3 regions of the Mesorhizobium sp. B2-3-2 genome follow, and region 2 is predicted to be linked to each of the others. Evidence: predicted binding sites of a transcription regulator. Region 2 holds the regulator's gene; each other region holds the start of a gene.
The links. Region 2 encodes HrcA, which represses chaperone genes, less so after heat shock. Its sites were predicted from a motif close to GTTAGCACTCNCNNNNNGNGAGTGCTAAC; they were not measured.
Positions count from the first base shown of each region.

Region 1 (7,217 bases), on a different contig from region 2:
ATCTTGTCGGCATCGCCGCATGATGCCGACCATGACCTATTGTTGGACTCGACGGGCTGGCCGGTGAAGACGTCGAAGACGGGCCAACTGTCCGGGTGGTTCATGCGAGGCATAGCGGTCTGCCATATCCCGCATGCTTTTTCGTTATTCGCCCGCTACCGACGATGTCGATCGGTTCAAGTCCGCAGAATGCCCAGCTTCAGAAACAGGCCGCCGTGAGGAGAGCCCGCGCATGCCCGCCACGTTCGTCATGCCGCCGGCCCTGGCGGGCGTCACCACACCGCGGCAGGCTTGACCCAAACCTGCCGCATGCCCGAGGCAGTGTCGGTTCACGCACGGGTTCTCCTGAACCCAGTATCTCAGTACCCCATCCCGCCCATGCCGCCGCCGCCGCCCGCAGGCGCGGCATCCTTGGCCGGAATGTCGGAGATCATCGCTTCGGCGGTGATCAAAAGCGCGGCGATCGAGCCGGCATCCTGTAGCGCGGTGCGCACCACTTTCGCCGGATCGACGATGCCCGCCCTGATCATGTCGACATACGCCTCGTTCTGGGCATCGAAACCCTGATTGTGGTCCTTGCTGTCGGCGAGCTTGCCGACGACGATGGAGCCCTCGACGCCGGAATTCTCGGCGATCTGGCGGAGGGGCGCTTCAAGCGCCCTGAGCACGATCGAGATGCCGGCGGTGACATCGGCGTTGGCGCCGTTCAGGCCGGCAAGCGCCGTCCTGGCGCGCAGCAGGGCCACGCCGCCGCCTGGCACGATGCCTTCCTCCACCGCCGCGCGCGTGGCGTTCAGCGCATCATCGATGCGGTCCTTCTTTTCCTTGACTTCCGACTCGGTGGCGCCGCCGACGCGGATGACCGCGACGCCGCCGGAGAGCTTGGCCAGCCGCTCCTGCAGCTTCTCCTTGTCATAGTCGGAGGTTGTCTCCTCGATCTGGTTCTTGATCTGGGCGACGCGCGCCTGGATGGTCGCCTTGGTGCCGGCGCCGTCGATGATCGTGGTGGTGTCCTTTTCGATCAGCACCCGCTTGGCGCGGCCGAGCATCTCGATGGTGACGTTCTCCAGCTTGATGCCGAGATCCTCGGAGATCATCTGGCCGGATGTGAGCACCGCGATATCTTCCAGCATCGCCTTGCGGCGGTCGCCGAAGCCCGGCGCCTTGACGGCCGCGACCTTGAGGCCGCCGCGCAGCTTGTTGACCACCAGCGTCGCCAGAGCCTCGCCTTCGACGTCCTCGGAGATGATCAGCAGCGGCCTGCCGCTCTGCACCACCGCTTCGAGGATCGGCAGCATCGCCTGCAGATTGCCGAGTTTCTTCTCGTGGATGAGAATATAGGGCTCTTCCAGCTCCGCGCGCATCTTGTCGGCATTGGTGACGAAATAGGGCGAGAGATAGCCGCGGTCGAACTGCATGCCCTCGACGACGTCGAGCTCGGTGTCAGCGGTCTTGGCTTCCTCGACGGTGATGACGCCGTCATTGCCGACCTTCTCCATCGCCTTGGCGATCATCTCACCGACGCTGGCATCGCCATTGGCGGCGATTGTGCCGACCTGCGCGATCTCGGCCGACGACTTGACCTTCTTGGCCTTCGCCTTGATTTCCACGACGACGGCCGCGACGGCCTGGTCGATGCCGCGCTTGAGGTCCATCGGGTTCATGCCGGCGGCCACCAGCTTGGCGCCTTCGCGCAGGATCGAGGCGGCCAGCACCGTAGCCGTGGTGGTGCCGTCGCCGGCGAGGTCATTGGTCTTCGAGGCCACTTCGCGCACCATCTGCGCGCCCATGTTCTCGAACTTGTCGGCAAGCTCGATTTCCTTGGCGACAGTGACGCCGTCCTTGGTGATGCGCGGCGCGCCATAGGCCTTGTCGATGATGACGTTGCGGCCCTTGGGCCCGAGCGTGACCTTCACCGCATTGGTGAGGATCTCGACGCCGCGCAGCATGCGGTCGCGCGCATCGGTGGAGAATTTGATTTCCTTGGCAGACATGATTTTATCCAGTTCGCATTTGGGGTGAGCAGTCACCGCGCAGAGGCGCGGTGCTTCAGTCAGGCGGCCTTCTTGGCTTCGGCGCTCTCTTCGATGACGCCCATAATGTCGGCTTCCTTCATGATCAGGAGGTCCTCGCCGTCGATCTTGACCTCCGTGCCCGACCATTTGCCGAACAGGATCAAGTCGCCGGCCTTGACGTCGAGCGGAACAAGCGCGCCGTTTTCGTCGCGGGCGCCGGGACCAACCGCGATCACTTCGCCTTCCTGCGGCTTTTCCTTGGCATTGTCGGGAATGATGATGCCGCCCTTGGATTTGATATCGCCTTCGGCGCGCCGGATGACGACGCGGTCGTAGAGTGGCCGAAATTTCATGAGAACTTCTTTCTGGGGCCGGCATAGGCGGCCGCAGCATTTATATAGGCGGTTTGGCACTCGATAGATAGGAGTGCCAGAACTATTTCTCGCCAACGGCCAAGAAATCCAATGATATAATTCGAGACGCGCAGAAATTCGTTCGGATGGGAGGAAAACTTTCTGTGAGCTTGAATTTCGCGGATGCGGATTTGTTATTTCAAAGGAGAAATAAAAGGCGTCGCGACCCTTGTTTGGAACTCAATTGAGGCGCATATATAAAACTCGTTGATTTGGTTGAGTTGGCTTTGTTTCAGAGCCCCGCCATTCACCACCGAATTCTCGAAAACGAGTGCATGCGCCGGTCCGGCGCACATTTCGTTCCGTTCGGACCCTGGAATGAAACCGACGCTGACCACGGATGTACCGGCAGCGTCGGGCATCGTCCCGGCGGTTCGAGTGGGAATGATACGGAAAGGCGCAGCCGCCCGTTTCCGCGGAAAGCCGCAATCATGACCAGCCGCACCACAAATACAGTCGTTCGCTTCAAGTCGGCGTTTTCGCTGCCCGGCTTTGATCAACCGCAACCGCCCGGAGAGTATCGGGTCGACCATGACGAGGAGGCCCTCGAAGGGACTTCCCAGATCGCATGGCGCCGCGTGGCCACCTTCATTCACCTGCCGGCGATCACCGCGAGCGGTGCCACGCAGCAGATGGTGCCGATCGAACCGGCATTGCTTCAAGCCTCGCTGGAGCTGGACGAGAGACAATCATGCGAACCACAACCCTGATGCAACGCAACGCACGCCCGGTCCGCCGCGAAGCCGTAACGCATCTCTTCGCCGTCGGACAGGCTGTCCGGCTGAAGAGCGGCATCGGCACGTTTCCAAAGGCCGCGGAAATCTACCGCGTCACGGCAACGCTCCCGCCGAGCGGAAATTCGCCGCAGTACCGCATCCGCAGCGACGTCGAACTTCATGAACGGGTGGCGACGCAGGACAGTCTCGAACCGGTCGACACTTCGCCCGGTGACAGCATAGCGCTCATCGAAAGGATCTTCGAACATGTCAAAGGGACAGAAACGCTCTAGCCGGGAGATCAGGAAGCCGAAGCAGGAGAAAGTCCCGCCCAACCCTGAAAGCGTATTCGGCGCCCAGACCAGACTTGCCGCCGATATCAATGCCCGGCGCGGCAAGGGCAAGAACTGACGTCGCGACACGGGCACGGATGACGATGAAGATCGTGATCGAATTCTATCGCACCCGAACCTCGGACGATGCGCATGCCGTGATCGGGCGCGAGACGGCGCAAGCGGCCAACCTCAACCATGCGATCGAGATCGCCAGGCTTTTGGCCAAAACCCTGAACATGCCGCAGCGGCCGGACGCCATGACGATCGCCGACGCGAAGGGCGCAACGATCTATTCCGGCGTTCTGGCGACGGAAGCGATCAATGAGGCCGGCCAACGCCATGAGCGCCCGTAGCAACGAAACCGATCGGCAGCGCAACGCCGCCGGGCTTGCCGTCTGGGAAAATGAGGGTGGGACATCGGGACGCGACTTCGCGGACCGTCAATATGGCCGCCGCGTCGAGGCGGATCGGTCCTGGACCGTCTATCATGTCTTCAGCGGAATTCCGGCGCTGGTCGACGGTGGTGCCATGACCGGCCTCAGCCGGTCGGATGCGACGCGCAGCATGTTGTCCCTTAATCAGCGCAATGCCGAGCGCCCGACGGCGCGGGTTGCGGCGCCGCCGATTGTCCCACATGAGGCAGCGGCGGGCCAACCATGACGCTCTCCTTCCCCAACCCCAGCCGCAGATTCGATGAAGCGCGCGATTTTCGGTAGGTTGGCACCGTATCACGAACTTTCTGGTAAGACCGGAATGTCGCCTCCTGGAGCAAACGGCCAACGCGGTGCCGCAGTCGAGTAAAGGCTAGCAGAGTCGTTGCGGCCAAGATGGAGGTCGCCAGCGGAATGGCGCCTTTCTGGCTTTCAGAACCGGACCGTCTGTTTCCGGCCCCAAGGCTGCCGGACCGCAATGCGCCCAATTGCAGCCATTTATGGGTTTTCGGCGCTCCCGATAAACAGACGTTACCAGTGCGGCCCCCTTGGTACGCAGCGAGAGGTGGCCAACGGTGCGCTAGATCGTGTCTCCAATGGCAGAGCGCACAGCACTCGCTCGATGCGTCCGACCAGTGTCTTTCCCATATTGAAAATTGCTACACCGTTGTCCATCGCCGTGTGGCTGACGACGAAAAGCATGCGTCGACGATTTGCATGATCTCGTAGCCATCACTAAAGGTGGGCCAAGCCGATTTGCCCGTGGAAACCGAACGAATGACTTCCGAGACCTCGATGGCCTTGTATTCATTGTACCCGAGGCCGAAATTGGCGACCGGCAGGAGGGATGCGAAGTTCCGGTTTTCCGGACCGACGTCGATCAGCCGGTAACCCTGGCGGTTCGGCGCATCCTCCATCGAGAAGAAGCGCAGGCGGTTGACCTCGTCATAGTTGAACTCGATGCCGCCCTTCGTGCCATAGATCTCGTATTTCTGCAGGAAGCGCCGGCCGGAGGCGACGCGGCTGACATCGATGACGCCGCGGCCGCCATTGGCGAATTTGCACATCAGGTTGACCATGTCCGAATTGGTCACCGAGCGCTTGACGCCGCCTTCCTGCGCCTTGGTCTGGACACCATAGCCGAAGCCTTCGCTGTAGGTGCGCTCGGGGGTGACGGTGGCGACATCGGCGATCAGCTCGTCGACCGGGCCGATGAGGCGGTGGATGAAGGAAAACAGGTGCGAGGCGACATCACCGACGACGCCGGTCGGCGCCAGATTGCCGTCGCAGCGCCACATGAAGGGCGTGCGTGGATCGGCCAGCACGTCGACATGCATGGAGGCGCGGAAGAAGACGATCTCGCCGATCTCGCCATTGTCGATGAGTTCCTTGGTCAGGTCGTGCGCCGGGTTCTTCGGGAAATTATGGCCGACGCGGGTCACCAGTCCCTTCTCGCGGGCGAGGTCCGCCAGTTCGCGCGCCTCCTCGGCGGTCGCCGTGAAGGGCTTCTCGCAATAGACATTCTTGCCCGCCAGCAGGGCCGCCTTCGACGCCTCGAAATGCAGATGGTCCGGCAGGCAGATGTCGACCAGATTGACCTCGGGATCGCTCAGCACGTCATGCCAGTTGGTCGAGGTCTTGACGTCGCCATAGGCACCCTTGATCTGTTCCAGCCTTTCGGCTGCGTCGTCCACCAGCCAGGCGATCCTGGCAATGGAACCGAGTTCGGGAAACATCAGCGGTGCATTGCGATAGCCCATGGAATGGCACTTTCCCATCCATCCGCAGGCGCCCAGAATGGCTACGTTGACTGGCTTCATGACACTGTACTCCGGTGCGGATTGCGCCCGCCGGCACGGCCGGGCGGTCGAACGGTGATGGACGCCGTCAGGCGTCGATTCGTGCTTCGGTGGTCGCGTCGAAAAAATGCAGCTCCTTGCGTTCGGCGCTGACCGACACGGTCTGGCCGACCTTCAGCCTGACGCGCCCGGGCACCTTCGCCTTCAGCACGTCGCCGCCCAGGTCGAGCAGCACGACGGCCTCGTTGCCGGTGGATTCGATCAATGTCACCGTCGCCGGATTGCCCGCCTCGCCCTCGGCGCGGACGACCAGATGCTCCGGCCGCACGCCGAAGATCACCGAGGCGCCGGGCTTCAGCGGCGCGCCGGGGTCGATCGGCCATTTGAACTGACGCGAGCGGATGCCCGGACCGCCATCGCCGCCCTCGACGGTCCCGGTCAGGATGTTCATCGCCGGGCTGCCGATGAAGGTCGCGACGAAGACGCTGCCGGGACGCTCGTAAAGGTTCTCGGCGGTGTCGACCTGCATGAGCCGGCCGTCCTTCAGCACGGCGATGCGCGAGCCCATGGTCAGCGCCTCGACCTGGTCGTGGGTGACATAGACGGTGGTCGAGCGGATGCGCTGGTGGAGCTTGATGATCTCGCTGCGCATGCTCACGCGAAGCTGGGCGTCGAGGTTGGAGAGCGGCTCGTCCATGAGGAAGACGCCGGCTTCGCGCACGATTGCGCGGCCGAGCGCGACACGCTGGCGCTGGCCGCCCGACAGGTTGCGCGGCCGGCGGTCGAGCAGATGGCCGATCTCCAGCATGGCGGACACGTTCTTGACGCGCTTGGCGGTTTCGGCGGCCGCCACGCCCCGGTTGCGCAGGCCGAAGCCGATGTTTTCCTCGACCGACATGTGCGGGTAGAGCGCGTAAGACTGGAACACCATGGCGATGTCGCGGTCGCGGGGTTCGGCGAAGGTGACGTTGCGCTCGCCGATATGGATGTCGCCTTTGGTGACCTCCTCCAGCCCCGCCAGCATGCGCAGCGTCGTCGACTTGCCGCAGCCCGACGGGCCGACCAGGACCAGGAACTCGCCTTCCTCGACCGACAGGTTGAGATCGCGCACCACCTCGACGCTGGCGTAGCTTTTCCAGACGTGATCAAAAAGGACGCGTGACATCTGTCTTCAACCTTTCACAGCGCCGGCCGACAGGCCGCGCACCAACCATTTTTGTGCGTACAATCCGAGCGCGACCATGGGGATGATCCCGATCAGCCCCAGCGCCGACATGATCCACCAATAGGCGCCCAGTTCATTCGCCTGGCCCGAAATCAGCACAGGCAGCGTCTGCGAACGGCGGAAGGTGAGGATCAGGGCGAACAGGAACTCGTTCCAGGCGAAGATGATCGAGACGAAGAACGCCGTCACCAAGCCGGGGAACGCGATCGGCAGGGAAATCTTGAAGAACACGCCGAGCCGGGTGCAGCCATCGACCAGGCCGCTTTCCTCGACCTCGACCGGC
Region 1 covers NZ_VFWA01000012.1:30,227-37,443, reverse strand. The annotation lists gene groL (chaperonin GroEL) at 360-1,994, opposite strand; gene FJ964_RS23070 (co-chaperone GroES) at 2,054-2,368, opposite strand; gene FJ964_RS23065 (hypothetical protein) at 2,860-3,138, shown strand; gene FJ964_RS23060 (hypothetical protein) at 3,120-3,437, shown strand; gene FJ964_RS31070 (hypothetical protein) at 3,412-3,555, shown strand; gene FJ964_RS23055 (hypothetical protein) at 3,581-3,832, shown strand; gene FJ964_RS23050 (hypothetical protein) at 3,819-4,139, shown strand; gene FJ964_RS23045 (Gfo/Idh/MocA family oxidoreductase) at 4,570-5,730, opposite strand; gene FJ964_RS23040 (ABC transporter ATP-binding protein) at 5,798-6,874, opposite strand; gene FJ964_RS23035 (carbohydrate ABC transporter permease) at 6,881-7,217, opposite strand, start outside.
Region 1: the regulator HrcA is predicted to act here: its motif matches at 2,421-2,449, upstream of FJ964_RS23070 (co-chaperone GroES).

Region 2 (7,217 bases):
TCATGGATGCCGCAGGAAATCGCCGCGACATGGTCCTTCAGCACCTTGCCGACGCTCACCATCTGCCGCGCTTCCATCCAGCGCAGGCAATCGTAGAGCGCCACCCAGCCGCCGGTGATGGAGGCGGTGCGGGTGCCGCCATCGGCCTGGATGACGTCGCAGTCGACGGTGATCTGCTGCTCGCCCAGCGCCTGCAGGTCGACCACGGCGCGCAGCGAGCGGCCGATCAGCCGCTGGATCTCCAGCGTGCGCCCGCCCTGCTTGCCGGCGGAGGCCTCGCGGCGCATGCGCTCGCCGGTCGAGCGCGGCAGCATGCCGTATTCGGCCGTCACCCAGCCTTTTCCGGAATTGCGCATCCAGCCCGGCACCTTTTCCTCCAGGCTTGCCGTGCACAGGACATGCGTGTCGCCGAACTTCACCAGGCACGAGCCTTCGGCATGTTTGGAGACGCCGCGCTCGAAGGAGATGGCGCGCATTTCGTCGAACTGGCGTTTGGAGGGGCGCATTCGGCCTGCTTTCTTGTCAGCTTTTTTGAATCTTGGCCGGCTTTTAGACGCATGCGGGGCACGGCGTAAAGGAAAATGGACCGGCGACCGCAAACGCGGCGACACTGGGTGATCGCGCAACGCGACACCGGATGATCGCAAGTGCGACACCGGGGTGATCGCAAGTGCGACACCGGGTTGCGCGCGGCGCCGCGAAGTCTATATCCTTGAACCGGAGGTTATGGCCGCAATGACCAAGGCAGTCGATCCCGCTTCGCAGTCGCTCGCTCTTCCCGCGCCGGCACTTCAGGCGCTCGATATGCGTTCGCGCGACATCTTCCGGCGTATCGTCGATTCCTATCTGAGGGACGGCGAGCCCGTGGGATCGCGCAGCCTGTCGCGCATCCTGCCGTCCTCGCTGTCGCCGGCCACCATCCGCAACGTGATGAGCGACCTCGAACATCTCGGCCTGATCTATGCGCCGCACGTCTCGGCCGGCCGCCTGCCGACGCAGGCCGGCCTGCGCTTCTTCGTCGACGCCTTCATGGAACTGGGCGACCTCTCCGACGAGGAGCGGCGCAGCATCGAGGCGCAGGTGCGCGCCTCCGGCTCGGGCGCCACGCTGGAACACATGCTGACCGAGGCCAGCCAGATGCTGTCTGGCATGTCGCGCGGCGCCGGCCTGGTGCTGGCCGCCAAGAACGAGGTGGCGCTCAAGCACATCGAGTTCATCCAGCTCGAGCCGACCAAGGCGCTGACCGTGATGGTGTCGCAGAACGGCGACGTCGAGAACCGGGTCATCGATCTGCCGGCCGGCATCACCGTCTCGCAATTGCACGAGGCCTCGAATTTCCTCAACGCCCATATTCGCGGCCGTACGCTGGCCGAGGCGCGGGCGGAGGTCGCGCGTATCAAGGAAGAGACAAGGGCAGCGCTCGACACGCTGTCGCAGGACCTGGTGGAGAAAGGGCTGGCGGTGTGGGCCGGCGCGGAAAGCGGCCTGCCGGCGCGCCTGATCGTGCGCGGTCGCGCCAATCTTCTCGAAAACGTCACCGCCCAGGCGGACATCGAACTCTTGCGCCATTTGTTCGAGGACATGGAGACGCAGGACGGGCTGATCCAGCTGCTCGACCTCGCCGAGGCGGGACCGGGCGTGCGCATCTTCATCGGCTCGGAAAACAAGCTTTTCTCGCTCTCCGGCTCGTCGCTCGTCGTGGCACCCTACCGCGACAAGGACGCCCGCGTCGTCGGCGCGCTCGGCGTCATCGGCCCGACCCGGCTCAACTATGCCCGCATTGTCCCGATGGTCGACTATACGGCGCAGCTGATATCGCGCATGCTGCGCTGAGAGCTGGGATCGATCCAGACGGCCGAGGAGGAAAAAATGGCGCTGGAATCGTTCAAGGCCCAGATCAGCCTACTGCTGGAGGAGATGGTCAACCAGCCTGAGGATGTGCGGGAAGTGCAGGAGCAATTGCGCGAGAAGCTGCGCGAAATGCGCGCCATGGGCATGCCGCTGCCGGCCGACCTCGTCGAACTGGAAAAGAACCTCGACGCCGATCTCGACGCGGATACCTGACCCGAATTCCTTCAACTCCCCGTGTCGTCCGGAACGACTGCCGAGCCCGCCCGTTCCCCTGATGCATGTGATCCTCGGTCTTGGGACAACGACATGCATAGCGAAGCGAGAAGCTGGAGACTGGGATGATCAGACTTGCCGGCGCCGTGGCGATCCCCGCAGCCTTGCTTTTCGCCGCGACGGCATTGGCCCAGCAGACAGAACCGGTGCTCAAGGGCGCGGCCGCATTTGGTGACTGGCGGGCCGACGAGCCGGGCGTGCGCCGGCTGATCAGCCCGCAAGACCAGCCCAGGCCCTATGTCACCAGATCCGCCTCGAACAGCGCCGGTCCGGTGCAAAGGCCGCAAGGCGCCGAGCCGCGGCTGCCGGCGGGTTTTTCGGCGGAACTGATCGCTTCGGGCATCGACAATCCGCGCGTCGTGCGCGTCGCGCCCAATGGCGACCTGTTCGTCGCCGACAGCGAGGCCAACCAGGTCCGCGTCTACCGTCTGGGCGAGGGCAACGCGAAACCCGTCAGTGACGGCGTCTTCGCCCGCAATCTCAACCAGCCCTACGGCATCGCCTTCTATCCGCCCGGGGACAGTCCGCAATGGGTCTATGTCGCCAACAGCGACAGCATCGTGCGCTTTCCCTACCGCGATGGCGACCTGAAGGCCTCCGGCGAGCCGGAAACGATTGTCCGCGACATTCCGGCCACTCATCACTGGACCCGCGACATCGCCTTCTCGCCGGACGGCAAGACGCTCTATCTCTCGGTCGGCTCCGGCTCGAACGCCGCCCAGGACATGGCAAGGAAACCGCGGGGCGGGCTCGATGCCTGGGCCAGGTCGAAGCCGCTCGGCGCCGCCTGGGGCTCGGAGGAAGGCCGCGCCGACGTAAGGGCTTTCGACCCGGACGGCAAGAATGGCCGCATCGTTGCCACCGGCCTGCGCAATTGTTCGGGCATGGCCATCCAGCCGGCGACGGGCGCGCCGTGGTGCGTGGTCAACGAGCGCGACGCGCTCGGCGACAATGTGCCGTTCGAATATGCGACCGAAGTGAGGGAAGGCGCCTTCTACGGCTGGCCCTGGTACTATATCGGCGACAATGAGGATCCGCGCCACAAGGGCGCGCGTCCCGACCTTGCCGGCAAGGTCACCGTCCCCGACATTCTGATGCAGGCGCATTCGGCGCCGCTCAACATCGCCTTCTACGACGGCAGGAATGTCCGCGCGGGATCCGGTTTTCCGGCCGAATACAGGGGCGACGCCTTCGTCGCCCTGCACGGTTCGTGGAATCGCGGCAACAGGACCGGCTACAAGGTGGTGCGGCTCAAGTTCAAGGACGGCAAGCCGACCGGCGAATATGAGGATTTCATGACCGGCTTCGTCACCTCCGGCGGCGAGGTCTGGGGCCGGCCGGTCGGCGTGGCGGTGGCGAACGACGGCGCGCTGATCGTCACCGAGGACGGCAACGGCACCATCTGGCGCGTGACCTACGGCGACGGGCGGTCCTGACCCGCTTGGGAGGTCCCGAGCGCGGGGCATGCCTGGTGCAACCGAATCCGGATCCAGGCAATTCCCACCCGCCAAACTCTGTGCGACAAGGCGCCCTCCCAGCAGCGTTTCCCCGACACACGGCCTTCTCCATGACCCTCACCGGCTTCCTCGCCTACAGCGCAGCCCTTGGCCTCGCCGCCGCCATTCCCGGCCCCGGCATCACCGCGCTTATGGCGCGCGCGCTCGGTTCCGGCTTCCGCTCCTCGCTGGCCATGTCCTTTGGCCTGATGCTCGGCGACCTCCTTTATCTCACCGCCGTGGTGCTTGGGCTTGCCTTCGTCGCGCAGACCTTCGGCCTGGTGTTCCTCGCCGTCAAATGGGCCGGCGTCGCCTATCTCGCCTTCCTCGGCTGGCGCTTCTGGACCGCCGGCATCACGCCCGAGACGGTCGAGGCCAGGAAAGGCAAGGGCGGGCTGGCGTCGAGCTTCCTCGCCGGCCTGACGGTGACGCTCGGCAATCCGAAGACGATGATCTTCTATCTCGCCATCACGCCGACCATCGTCGACCTCAAGACCATCACGCTGGCCGATTACGGCATCCTCGCCGCACTCACCGTCCTCGTCCTGTTCGTGGTGCTGGTGCCTTATCTGGCGCTGGCGGCCAAGGCGCGCTGGTTCCTGCGCTCGCCGCGCGCCCTGAAGGCGCTGAACCGCACCGCGGCCGGTTTCATGGTCGGCGCGGCGGCGGCGATCGCCGCCCGCCAATAGGGCCATTTTTGCCAAAGCATTCCGCCGGCTCGGCTTTTGCGGGAATGCTTTTCCGAGGCCGATGCGTTTTAGACACGCGCCCCACTCGGATATTTTCGGGCGACGGTCTATCTTGCGTCCGTGGAAGGCCTATCCTGGCGGCCATCCGTCTGAGATCAGTTCCATCCGCCTGACATTCTGGGAGCCAAACCAATGAACAAGTCCGCCGCCTCCGCTCGTGTTCCCGGCCGTGGCCGCATCTACAATTCCATCACCGATACGATCGGCGACACGCCACTGGTGCGGCTCGACAAATTCGCCAAGGAGAAGGGCATCGTTGCCCATCTCATCGCCAAGCTCGAATTCTTCAACCCGATCGCCTCGGTCAAGGACCGTATCGGCGTGGCGATGATCGAGGCGCTCGAGGCATCGGGTAAGATCGCTCCCGGCAAGACGACGCTGATCGAGCCGACTTCGGGCAATACCGGCATAGCGCTTGCCTTTGCCGCAGCCGCCAAGGGCTACAAGCTGATCCTTACCATGCCCGAGACGATGTCGGTCGAGCGCCGCAAGATGCTGGCGCTGCTCGGCGCCGAACTGGTGCTGACCGAAGGGCCGAAAGGCATGAAGGGCGCCATCGCCAAGGCCGACGAACTGGCGGCCACCATCCCCAACGCCATCATCCCGCAGCAGTTCGAGAACCCGGCCAATCCCGAGATCCATCGCACGACGACGGCAGAGGAGATCTGGAACGACACCCATGGCGAGGTCGACATCATCGTCTCCGGCATCGGCACCGGCGGCACTATCACCGGTGTCGGCCAGGTGCTGAAGAAGCGCAAGCCTTCGCTGCATGTCGTCGCGGTCGAGCCGGAAACCTCGCCGGTGCTGTCAGGCGGCCAGCCCGGCCCGCACAAGATCCAGGGCATCGGCGCCGGCTTCGCGCCGAAAATCCTCGACACCACCATCTATGACGAAATCGTCACGGTCTCGAACGAGGATTCGGTCGCCAATGCCCGCCTCGTCGCCCGGCTGGAAGGCGTGCCGGTCGGCATCTCTTCGGGCGCCGCTTTGCAGGCGGCGATCGTCGTCGGCTCGCGGCCGGAGAACAAAGGCAAGAACCTGGTGGTGGTCATCCCGTCCTTCGCCGAACGCTACTTGTCGACCATCCTGTTCGAGGGTTTGGGGGCGTAGTACGCGGCACGCAGCATAGATTCGCCGCGATCCTTCGCGCCGACGTCAAAAGGTCCTGCCACTGCTCGCCTGGCCCGCTGAAAAACCAGCCGTGGCGGATGCCGCGGGCTTGAGCAGCGCCCTGCTTCCGGTTCATATCGCCCCGGGGCCCCGCAGGGCCGGCGGAGGACCTCATGTACAAGCTCTACACCCGTCCCGGCAGCGGCGGCTTCGTTGTCGAGGCGGCCCTGGCGCTGGCCAAGGCGCCGTTCGAGCAGATCGACGTACCGAAATCCGACCGGCCCGATCCCGCTTTCCTGGCCATCAGCCCCCTGAACCAGGTGCCGGCGCTGACCTTGCCGGACGGAAGCTCGCTGACCGAATCGGCAGCCATCTGCATCCTGCTCGCCGAACGCCATCCGCGGGCCGGGTTGGCGCCGGCGGCCGATGCCCCGGCCCGCGCCGACTTCCTGCGCTGGATGGCGTTCATGTCGTCCGCCCTCTATCCGGCGGTGCTGCGTTTCTACTACGCGCCGCGCTATACGGTCGACGCCGACGGCGCCAAGGCCGTCAAGCAGGCGGCCGTGGCCGAGATGGACCGCGGCTTTGCCGTCGTCGATGCCGCCTGCGCGGCCGCGACTGGTTGGCAGGCGAGGCGATGTCGGTGGCCGATATCTATCTGGCCATGCTGGTGGCCTGGCATCCCGACAGCGGTAAGGCACGCACCGCCTGGCCCGACATCGAACGCCTGTGGGCCAAGCTTCGCGAGCACCCGCTGATGAAGACGCTCAACGCATCGCACGAAATGTGGCCGGGCTGAACGGGCCGTCGGCAAAGCACCGCGCTCAGGCATTTCAATGCCTGAGCGTCGCGCGTTTTACCTGCAGGAAACGGCGTACCGCCGGATCGCTTTCGAGGCCGATCGCCCGGTCATAGGCTTCGACCGCCTGCGGCACCTGGCCGAGCCTGGCCAGAAGGCCGGCGCGCGCGGCCCAATAGGGCTGGTAATCATTGAGCCGCTTGTCGTCGCCAAGCACGTACAGCGCCGCCAGCCCCGCCACGGCGCCCTCAGCTTCGGCGATCGCCACCGCGCGGTTGATCGCCACCACGGGCGATCGTGCGATCGAAAGCAAGGCATCGTAGAATTCGCGGATCGCCACCCAGTCGGTCTCGCCGCTCAGCCGCCGCGCCGCGTGGACGGACTGCACGGCCGCTTCGAGCTGGTAGCGGCCGATGGCGTCCAGAGTGGCGGCGCGGCCGAGCAGGGCTTCCGCCTCGTCGATCAGCCCGTGATCCCACAGCGCATGGTCCTGCTCGGCGAGCGGCACATACTCTCCGGACCCATCGCGGCGCGCGGCGCGGCGCGCCTCGGCGAACAGCATCAGCGCAAGCAGGCCCAGCGCCTCCGGTTCGTCCGGCAGTAGCGAGGCCACCAGCCTGCCGAGCCAGATTCCTTCGGTGGCCAGGTTCCGGCGCCGCGTCTCGGTGCCCGCCGGGTCGGACCAGCCCTCGGCGAAGGTCGCGTATATGGCCTCCAGCACGGTATCCAGGCGCTCGCCGAGTTCGGCCCGCTCTGGTACGCGGAACGGAATGCCGGCTTCACGAATGCGGGCCTTGGCCCGCACCAGACGCTGGCCCATTGTCGCCGGCGGGACCAGGAAGGCGGAGGCGATCGTCGCTGCGTCGAAGCCAAGGACGGCCTGCAGGATCAATGGCGCGCGCACGCCAGGCTCGATCGCCGGATGCGCGCAGGCGA
Region 2 covers NZ_VFWA01000029.1:11,225-18,441, reverse strand. The annotation lists gene rph (ribonuclease PH) at 1-506, opposite strand, end outside; gene hrcA (heat-inducible transcriptional repressor HrcA) at 736-1,833, shown strand; gene FJ964_RS30785 (hypothetical protein) at 1,870-2,064, shown strand; gene FJ964_RS30780 (sorbosone dehydrogenase family protein) at 2,190-3,560, shown strand; gene FJ964_RS30775 (LysE family translocator) at 3,692-4,309, shown strand; gene cysK (cysteine synthase A) at 4,502-5,482, shown strand; partial or broken gene FJ964_RS30765 (glutathione S-transferase family protein) at 5,656-6,281, shown strand; gene FJ964_RS30760 (RNA polymerase sigma factor) at 6,316-7,217, opposite strand, start outside.

Region 3 (7,217 bases), on a different contig from region 2:
AATATGCCGGCCCGGGTGGAGCCGGTGAACGACATCATGTCGATATCGGGATGGCTGGACAGCGCCTGGCCGACGCCGGGGCCGTCGCCATTGACGAGGTTGAACACGCCCTTCGGCACGCCGGCCTCGTCAATGATCTCGGCGAAGATGATGGCATCGAGCGGCGCGATCTCGGACGGCTTCAGCACCATGGTGCAGCCGGCGGCAAGTGCCGGACCCACCTTGCAGGTGATCTGGTTCAGCGGCCAGTTCCATGGTGTGATCAAGCCGACGACGCCGATCGGCTCCTTGACGATCAGCGAGGAGCCCTTGACCTGCCGGAACTGGAAGCTCTTCAGCACTTCCGCCATCTTGACCAGATGCGCAAGCCCGATGCCGACCTGGCTGTCGAGCGCCATCCGGCGCGGCGCGCCCATCTCGCGCGACACGGCGAGCGCCAAGTCCTGGCTGCGCTCCTTGTAGACTTCGATGACGCGGTTGAGGATGTCGAGCCGTTCCTCGACCGAGGTAAAGCCGAATGTGCCGAAGGCCCGCTTCGCGGCGGCCACCGCCTTGTCGACATCAGCCTTGGAGCCCAGCGAAATCTGCGCGAAGGCATCTTCGCTCGAGGGATCGATGACGTCGAGCGTATTGGGCACGACAGGATCGACCCACGCGCCGTCGATGTAGAACTGCAAAGTGTGTGACATGATTTCTCCTTGAGGGCGCGCCGTGTGGCCGTTCCGGCCGTGATATCTGGTTAGAAATAACGATGTGCGAATGGCGACGTCAAACGCAACCCCCGACCGGTTGAGCCAGTTCGCCGGCGATTGAGCCAGGCGGGCGGCGATAGCTCGAGCAGAACGAATTACAGCAGAGTATGCCCGGCTTCGCCCAGAAGCCGTATCGCCGCCACGCGATCGGCGGCTTTCACCAGCAGGTGATCGCCGTCGAAAGTCGACACCACGAAAATGCCCAGCTCGTTTTCCGACAGTGGCCTGATGACCGACAACACGATGCCGGTTTCATCGAAAGCGAAAGGCCCTTGGAGCTTGAAGGCGACCCACTCGTCATCCCGCTTGACGGAATCTGGAACGCGATCCTGCAGACAGGTGATCGAAAGTTCATCCTCGGTTCTGGTGATGCTGACGAAGCCTGGCCCGTCCGCCCAACCGGGAATGCCTGCTCCAGGCTCGAGCCGCGAAATCGCGTAGAGTCCCGGCAGTTGCTTGAGCCTGATTCTGACAGCCATTGTCGAACTCCGATTGCGGTCTACCCGGCAAGCCTCTTGCTCATATAAACAGTCGTGCCGTTCATGAACGGCTCCTCCCGGTCGATCCTATAGCCGTGTCTCTTGTAAAGCGACACATTGGCCGCAAAGGCGCCATTGGTCAGCAGGCGAAGTTCGCTGCGTCCCGCCTCGGCCGCCTTGCGTTCGGCCCGCCCCAGCAACAGCCGGCCGATCCCCCTTCCCTGCGCATGCGGCGCCACGCAGACATTCTCGATCCAGACATGATCATCGGCCGGCATGGTTTCGATCGCGCCGACGATTTCGCCCTCCTCGATCGCAAGGTCGAACTCATGCTCGGCAACGGCTATGTCATAGTCGGCGCGCATGGGCAGCGGCTCGCGGCCGATCAGCGGCACCCATTTGGCATAGGCCGCGCGCACGATGTCGCGGATGGCGGCGGCGTCGGCGGGCTCGGCCTGCCGGAACTGGATGGAAGGATTGATGCTCATCGAGAGGCTCCAGACATGAAAAACCCGCCGGCGGTTTCGCGGGCGGGGCTAGGAAGAACGAACCGGAATTAATGGGCCAGCTCTCGTCGTCGCGCAATCAGCATGCCGCCTCGCGGTGTACAGGTTCGGCATCGCATGACATTGGCGCGGGGAAAAACGAACATGGCGCCAAGCTGACGCAGCATGAGTGGCCCGTCAAGCCAATGCCAAGCCGCCTTCTGGCGGCGCCCAGCCTCTTTGCCGCGCTGCTTCATCAGCCTTGGCATTTTGGTTACGCAAACTTGGAGACCGTCCTGGAAAATCGATCATTCTAACGAAAATAATTCATTGGAAAGATTAGTTGGGGAATGACATTCCCCAAGCGAAGTTGCCTGGAGCATGATGTTGTCTTCCTTATCCCACATTGCGAACGATATTCCAAAAGGCCTGATTTCCGCCGAACCTGCGCAGGGCCGCAAGGCGCTCGACTCGACCAGGGCCGGCCCCATGCCCGGTGTGATATTGGTCGCGATGATCACCGCGGTGGCCTTCTCGGCCCGCAACGTCTCCGGCTTCGCCCTGTTCAGCCCGATGATCCTGGCCGTCGTCGCCGGCATGATCTACTCCAACGTGCTCGGCACGCCGGCGCACGCCAAGGCCGGCATCGCATTCTCGCAAAAGCGCCTGCTGCGCTTCGCCATCGTGCTGCTCGGCTTCCAGCTGACGCTCGGCCAGGTCGTCTCGATCGGCGCGGGCGGCATCGGCATTGTCGCGGCCACGCTTGGCGCCACCTTCCTCTTCACCCTCGCGCTCGGCCGGCTGATCGGCGTCGACGCCAAGCTGGCGCAGCTGATCGCCGCCGGCACCTCGATCTGCGGCGCCTCGGCAATCGTGGCAACCAACATTGTCACCGACGCGCGCGACGAGGACGTCACCTACGCCGTCGCCTCGATCACCTTGTTCGGCACCGTCGCCATGCTCGGCTTCCCGCTGCTGGCGCCGCTGCTCGGCCTCGACCAGCATGCTTTCGGCCTGTGGGCGGGCGCCTCGATCCACGAGGTGGCGCAAGTCATCGGCGCCGGCTTCCAGAACGGCACCCAGTCGGGCGAGATCGCCACCGTCGCCAAGCTCACCCGCGTCGCCATGCTGGCGCCGATGGTCATCGCGCTGGGCCTGACGGCGCGCCGCAAGGGCAGCAGCGACCAGCAGGCGGCGCGCCCGCCCATGCCATTGTTCGTCGCCGCCTTCGTCGCTGTCGCGGCTCTGAACAGCCTTGTCACGATGCCCGCCGGCGTGAAGTCGGCGATGGCACTCGCCACCACCATCATGCTGACCATGGGGCTCGCCGCCATGGGCCTGCAGGCCGATATTTCGCAGCTGCGCTCACGCGGCCTGCGCCCGCTGGCACTCGCCTTCTCGGCCTTCCTGTTCATCGGCGGCTTCAGCCTGATGCTGGTGAAGTTCGCCTGAGCCTTGCTGCAATTCAGATCGCACCGGCACGAACAGCAAACCTCATCCGCGGGCCTACCGCGTTGACGTGGCAGTGTTCGGCTCCGCTTCAGGAGGGTTGTTGACTTCTGGGCCTATTGCCCAACTTTGCTGTGGTAGTACGGATGCCATTTGGAGGATTTCCGATGAACATCATTACACCCACGGCCGCCGAGAAGCTGGCGGAAAAAGCGCGGACACCCTTTCCCGGCGCGAGCGATGAGTACCGGAAAGCCCGCCAGGCACTGCTGAAGGACGAGATCGAATTTCGCAGACACATGACCGAGGTCACGGAACGGCGCCGACACCTTCCGGACGGACCCGTCATCGAGACAGATTATCGCTTCAGGGACGCCAATGGCGCGGATCTCGGGCTTTTCGAACTGTTCGGGGACAAGGATGCACTCGTGACCTATTTTTGGATGTTCGGACCCGAGCGCGCACGCCCATGTCCAATGTGCACCAACTGGTTGGGTGCGGTGAATGGAAACGCTGCTGACATCAAGCAGCGCATCGCCCTGAAGATCCTTGGACGCAGCCCGGTCGAGCGGCAGATCGCATTCGCGCAGGAACGGGGGTGGCGCGATCTGGATTTTGTCCAGACGGTGGGCGACACCTATGCCAACGACCTCGGACTGATCAACGCCGATGGCAGCGAGAACCCGGCTCTGGTGGTGTTCAAGCGCGACGGCGAGCGCGTGCGCCTTTTTTGGGCGAGCGAGATGTCGGCGGAAATGGCTGATCCCGGCCAGGATCCGCGAGACGCACCGGACATCGCCTCCCTCTGGTCAATCCTGGACCTTACGCCGGGTGGACGCGGAACGGACTGGTATCCGAAACTCAGCTACTAGAGCTCAGTGTCGCGAAACCACAGGCTTTTTGCCTAATCCGCGAACGAACTCGCCGCGACATAGATCGCCGCCAATGTCTCGATTCCCGCCTGGTCTGCCTTGTCGAAGCGACCGGGCAGCGGGCTGTCGAGATCAAGCACGCCGAAGACGCCGTCATCGTCTTCCAGGAGCACGACCAGTTCCGAACGCGAATCGACGTCGCAGGCGATGTGGCCGGGGAAATCGTGCACGTCCTTGATCAGCATCGAGGTGCCGAGTTCGACCGCCGTGCCGCACACGCCCTTGCCGACGGCGATACGCACGCAAGCCGGCTTGCCCTGGAACGGACCCAGCACCAATTCCTCGTCGGAGGCCAGGAAATAGAAGCCCGCCCAGTTGAGATCAGGCACCATCTGGAAGATCAGCGCCGCCGTGTTGGCGGCATTGGCGATCGAGTCGCCCTCGCCCTCGAGCAGCGCCTTCAGTTGCGCGGCGAGGTCGCGGTAGAACGCGGCCTTGTCCGAGATGTCGATAGCCTTGGCGGCAAACATGGCTTGTCTCCGAAGTGAGAATCGCGGTTCCGTTTTCCGCAAGCTCTCTGCACAAACGACCACAGGGCATACTAGCGTGAAATCCAACCGATCCGAAAGCCGCAAGATCAGGATCGCCGCCGGCGTCGTCGCGCATCGGTGGAGAATTTGATTTCCTTGGCAGACATGATTTTATCCAGTTCGCATTTGGGGTGAGCCGACACCGCGCAGAGGCGCGGTGCTTCAGTCAGGCGGCCTTCTTGGCTTCGGCGCTTTCTTCGATGACGCCCATAATGTCGGCTTCCTTCATGATCAGGAGGTCCTCGCCGTCGATCTTGACCTCCGTGCCCGACCATTTGCCGAACAGGATCAAGTCGCCGGCCTTGACGTCGAGCGGAACAAGCGCGCCGTTTTCGTCGCGGGCGCCGGGACCAACCGCGATCACTTCGCCTTCCTGCGGCTTTTCCTTGGCATTGTCGGGAATGATGATGCCGCCCTTGGATTTGATATCGCCGTCGGCGCGCCGGATGACGACGCGGTCGTGGAGTGGCCGAAATTTCATGAGACTTCTTTCTGGGGCCGGCATAGGCGGCCGCTGCATTCATACAGGCGGTTTGGCACTCGATAGATAGGAGTGCCAAAATTTATTCCGCGCTGATATTAAATAATCAAAAGTATTATTCGGCGCCCGGTTTCGTGGTAGCGGAAACCCACCAAATATTTCAAAAATTTGAATTTTCCCGGCCGAGTCCCTATTTATCCGACGAGTTCATTTTCACGATTTCAGACGCAAGGGAGATTTCCTCGATGGCCGACGGCAACCAGACGATCATGGAAAAAGCTGAAGCCCGCTTTGTCGACAAGCAGAAGAAGACGGCGGAGCGCAACAAGGCAACCGCCGAATATATGTCCGAAGCGAGGGCCAGGGAAATCAAGACGGCAAGGCTGAGGCAATTGCGGCTGGCCAAGGAAGAGGCCGACCGCCTGGCCGAGGCCCTGAACCCGACGCCGAAGAAGAAACGCGCGGTGAAGAAAACGACGGAGGCAAAATCATGAGCCTGACCTTCCCCAACCGCAGCCGCAGCTATGACGAAGCCGGCAAGCGCATCCGTTTCGTCGGCTATGACGGCATGTTCCAGATTTCCTTCTCGGTCGCCGCCGATGCGATGACCAGGATGCAGCCGGCGACGGCAGCCAATGAAGCCGGCTATCTCGCCACCTTCGACACCGAGAGCAGTGTCATCCGCGACGTAGCGTCAAAGGCCTATGACCGCACGCGCAAGAGCATGTATGTGCTGACGGCTGAAGACTTCCGCTGAGACGACACACGCGGTCGGCACCGGATCAGGATTTACGCTCCGCCTTCTCCCGGCGCTTGACGTCCCGGACATTCATCTGATCGACCATGGCGTTGGCGTCGCGCGGGCTCATGCCGACTATCGCCCTTTGCCTGACGACGACGGGCTGGCCGGTGAAGACGTCGATGATGGCCCAGCTTTGGGGCAGATCCATGCGCAGTGCGTAGCGGTTGGCCATGAGCCTCAGCCCTGCAGCATGAAGACCATGCCCAGGACCGATACCGTCCAGGCGACAGCCGAAAGCTTCAGCACCATGCCGCCATGCGCGGCCAGAGCCTCCCGCAGCCGCGGGGCGATACCTGCCGGCGGGACCGACTCTATCGCGACGGCAAGGGGTCCCTTGGCGCCAAGTTTTCCAAAGACGGGCAACAGCGACGGTTCACGCACGAAAAATGGCCTCGAATGTCGGGGAAAGTCGGAGCGGCAAGCGCGCGCTCCCATAGCACTCTTTTGGCGAGAGCCCTGCATGCCAAATGCAAATAGGCTGCTTTAACACCGGCCGCATGCCCTTCCTGACCTCGATCGTCAGATGCGCCAATGACTGAAAGCGCGCAAGTCGCCTGGGCAACGGGCGCGTCGCCGTCACAACCAAGACGAGGACAGGGAAATGTCCGGCCCAAGCAACAAATGCAAGCTGGCAAGGCCCATCGCCCTCGATGGTCCGACGCATGCTCTACGCTATATGATTTTGGAGGCCTCGCCTCGGGATCGAACCGAGGCTTCAGAGATTTGCCGTCTCCAGCGTAGCCGCTCCGCCACGAGGCCATGACTAGCGAACTAACCGATAATATTTGCGGAAGCGTTAAGTCCGAAGAGTCGTTTATAGACATGTCGCCGATCGCTTTGGCGGCCCGCGCCGTGCTAGCACTGACGGCTGCCAGGAATTCGCCTGATGAACTCGCCGGGCGCAAGGCCTGTGAGCCCGCCCTCCGGCGGCCGGCTCGCGCCACCGGAGGACCAGCCACTTTTTCCCTTGAACAGTCTCTCGATCTCGCTTAGTTTGGGTTGAGAAAAGGTTTTTCCAAACATTTCCGATCGGGCTCGGCCATTGGCCGGGCCTCATTCCGGCCTGCAAGAGAAAACCTTTTCCCAATCGGGATTCTCGCCGCGATGGCATTGGACGATCAGCCAGCCTTTCCCAAGCCCGTCACCTTGCGTGACGTGGCGGCCGAGGCTGGCGTCAGCGTCGCCACCGCCTCGAAGGCGCTCAACGACCAGGGCCGCATGACCGCCGAAACCCGCGAACGCATCCGCGAGACTGCGCAGCGCCTCGGCTTCCGGCCTAACAGCCTGGCGCAGAGCCTGCTGCGGCG
Region 3 covers NZ_VFWA01000009.1:19,600-26,816, forward strand. The annotation lists gene FJ964_RS20125 (aldehyde dehydrogenase family protein) at 1-689, opposite strand, end outside; gene FJ964_RS20130 (ACT domain-containing protein) at 848-1,231, opposite strand; gene FJ964_RS20135 (GNAT family N-acetyltransferase) at 1,252-1,719, opposite strand; gene FJ964_RS20140 (YeiH family protein) at 2,104-3,168, shown strand; gene FJ964_RS20145 (DUF899 family protein) at 3,333-4,037, shown strand; gene FJ964_RS20150 (GAF domain-containing protein) at 4,070-4,567, opposite strand; gene FJ964_RS20155 (co-chaperone GroES) at 4,794-5,108, opposite strand; gene FJ964_RS20160 (hypothetical protein) at 5,354-5,602, shown strand; gene FJ964_RS20165 (DUF1488 domain-containing protein) at 5,599-5,865, shown strand; gene FJ964_RS20170 (hypothetical protein) at 5,891-6,082, opposite strand; gene FJ964_RS20175 (hypothetical protein) at 6,088-6,291, opposite strand; gene FJ964_RS20180 (LacI family DNA-binding transcriptional regulator) at 7,015-7,217, shown strand, end outside.
Region 3: the regulator HrcA is predicted to act here: its motif matches at 5,160-5,188, upstream of FJ964_RS20155 (co-chaperone GroES).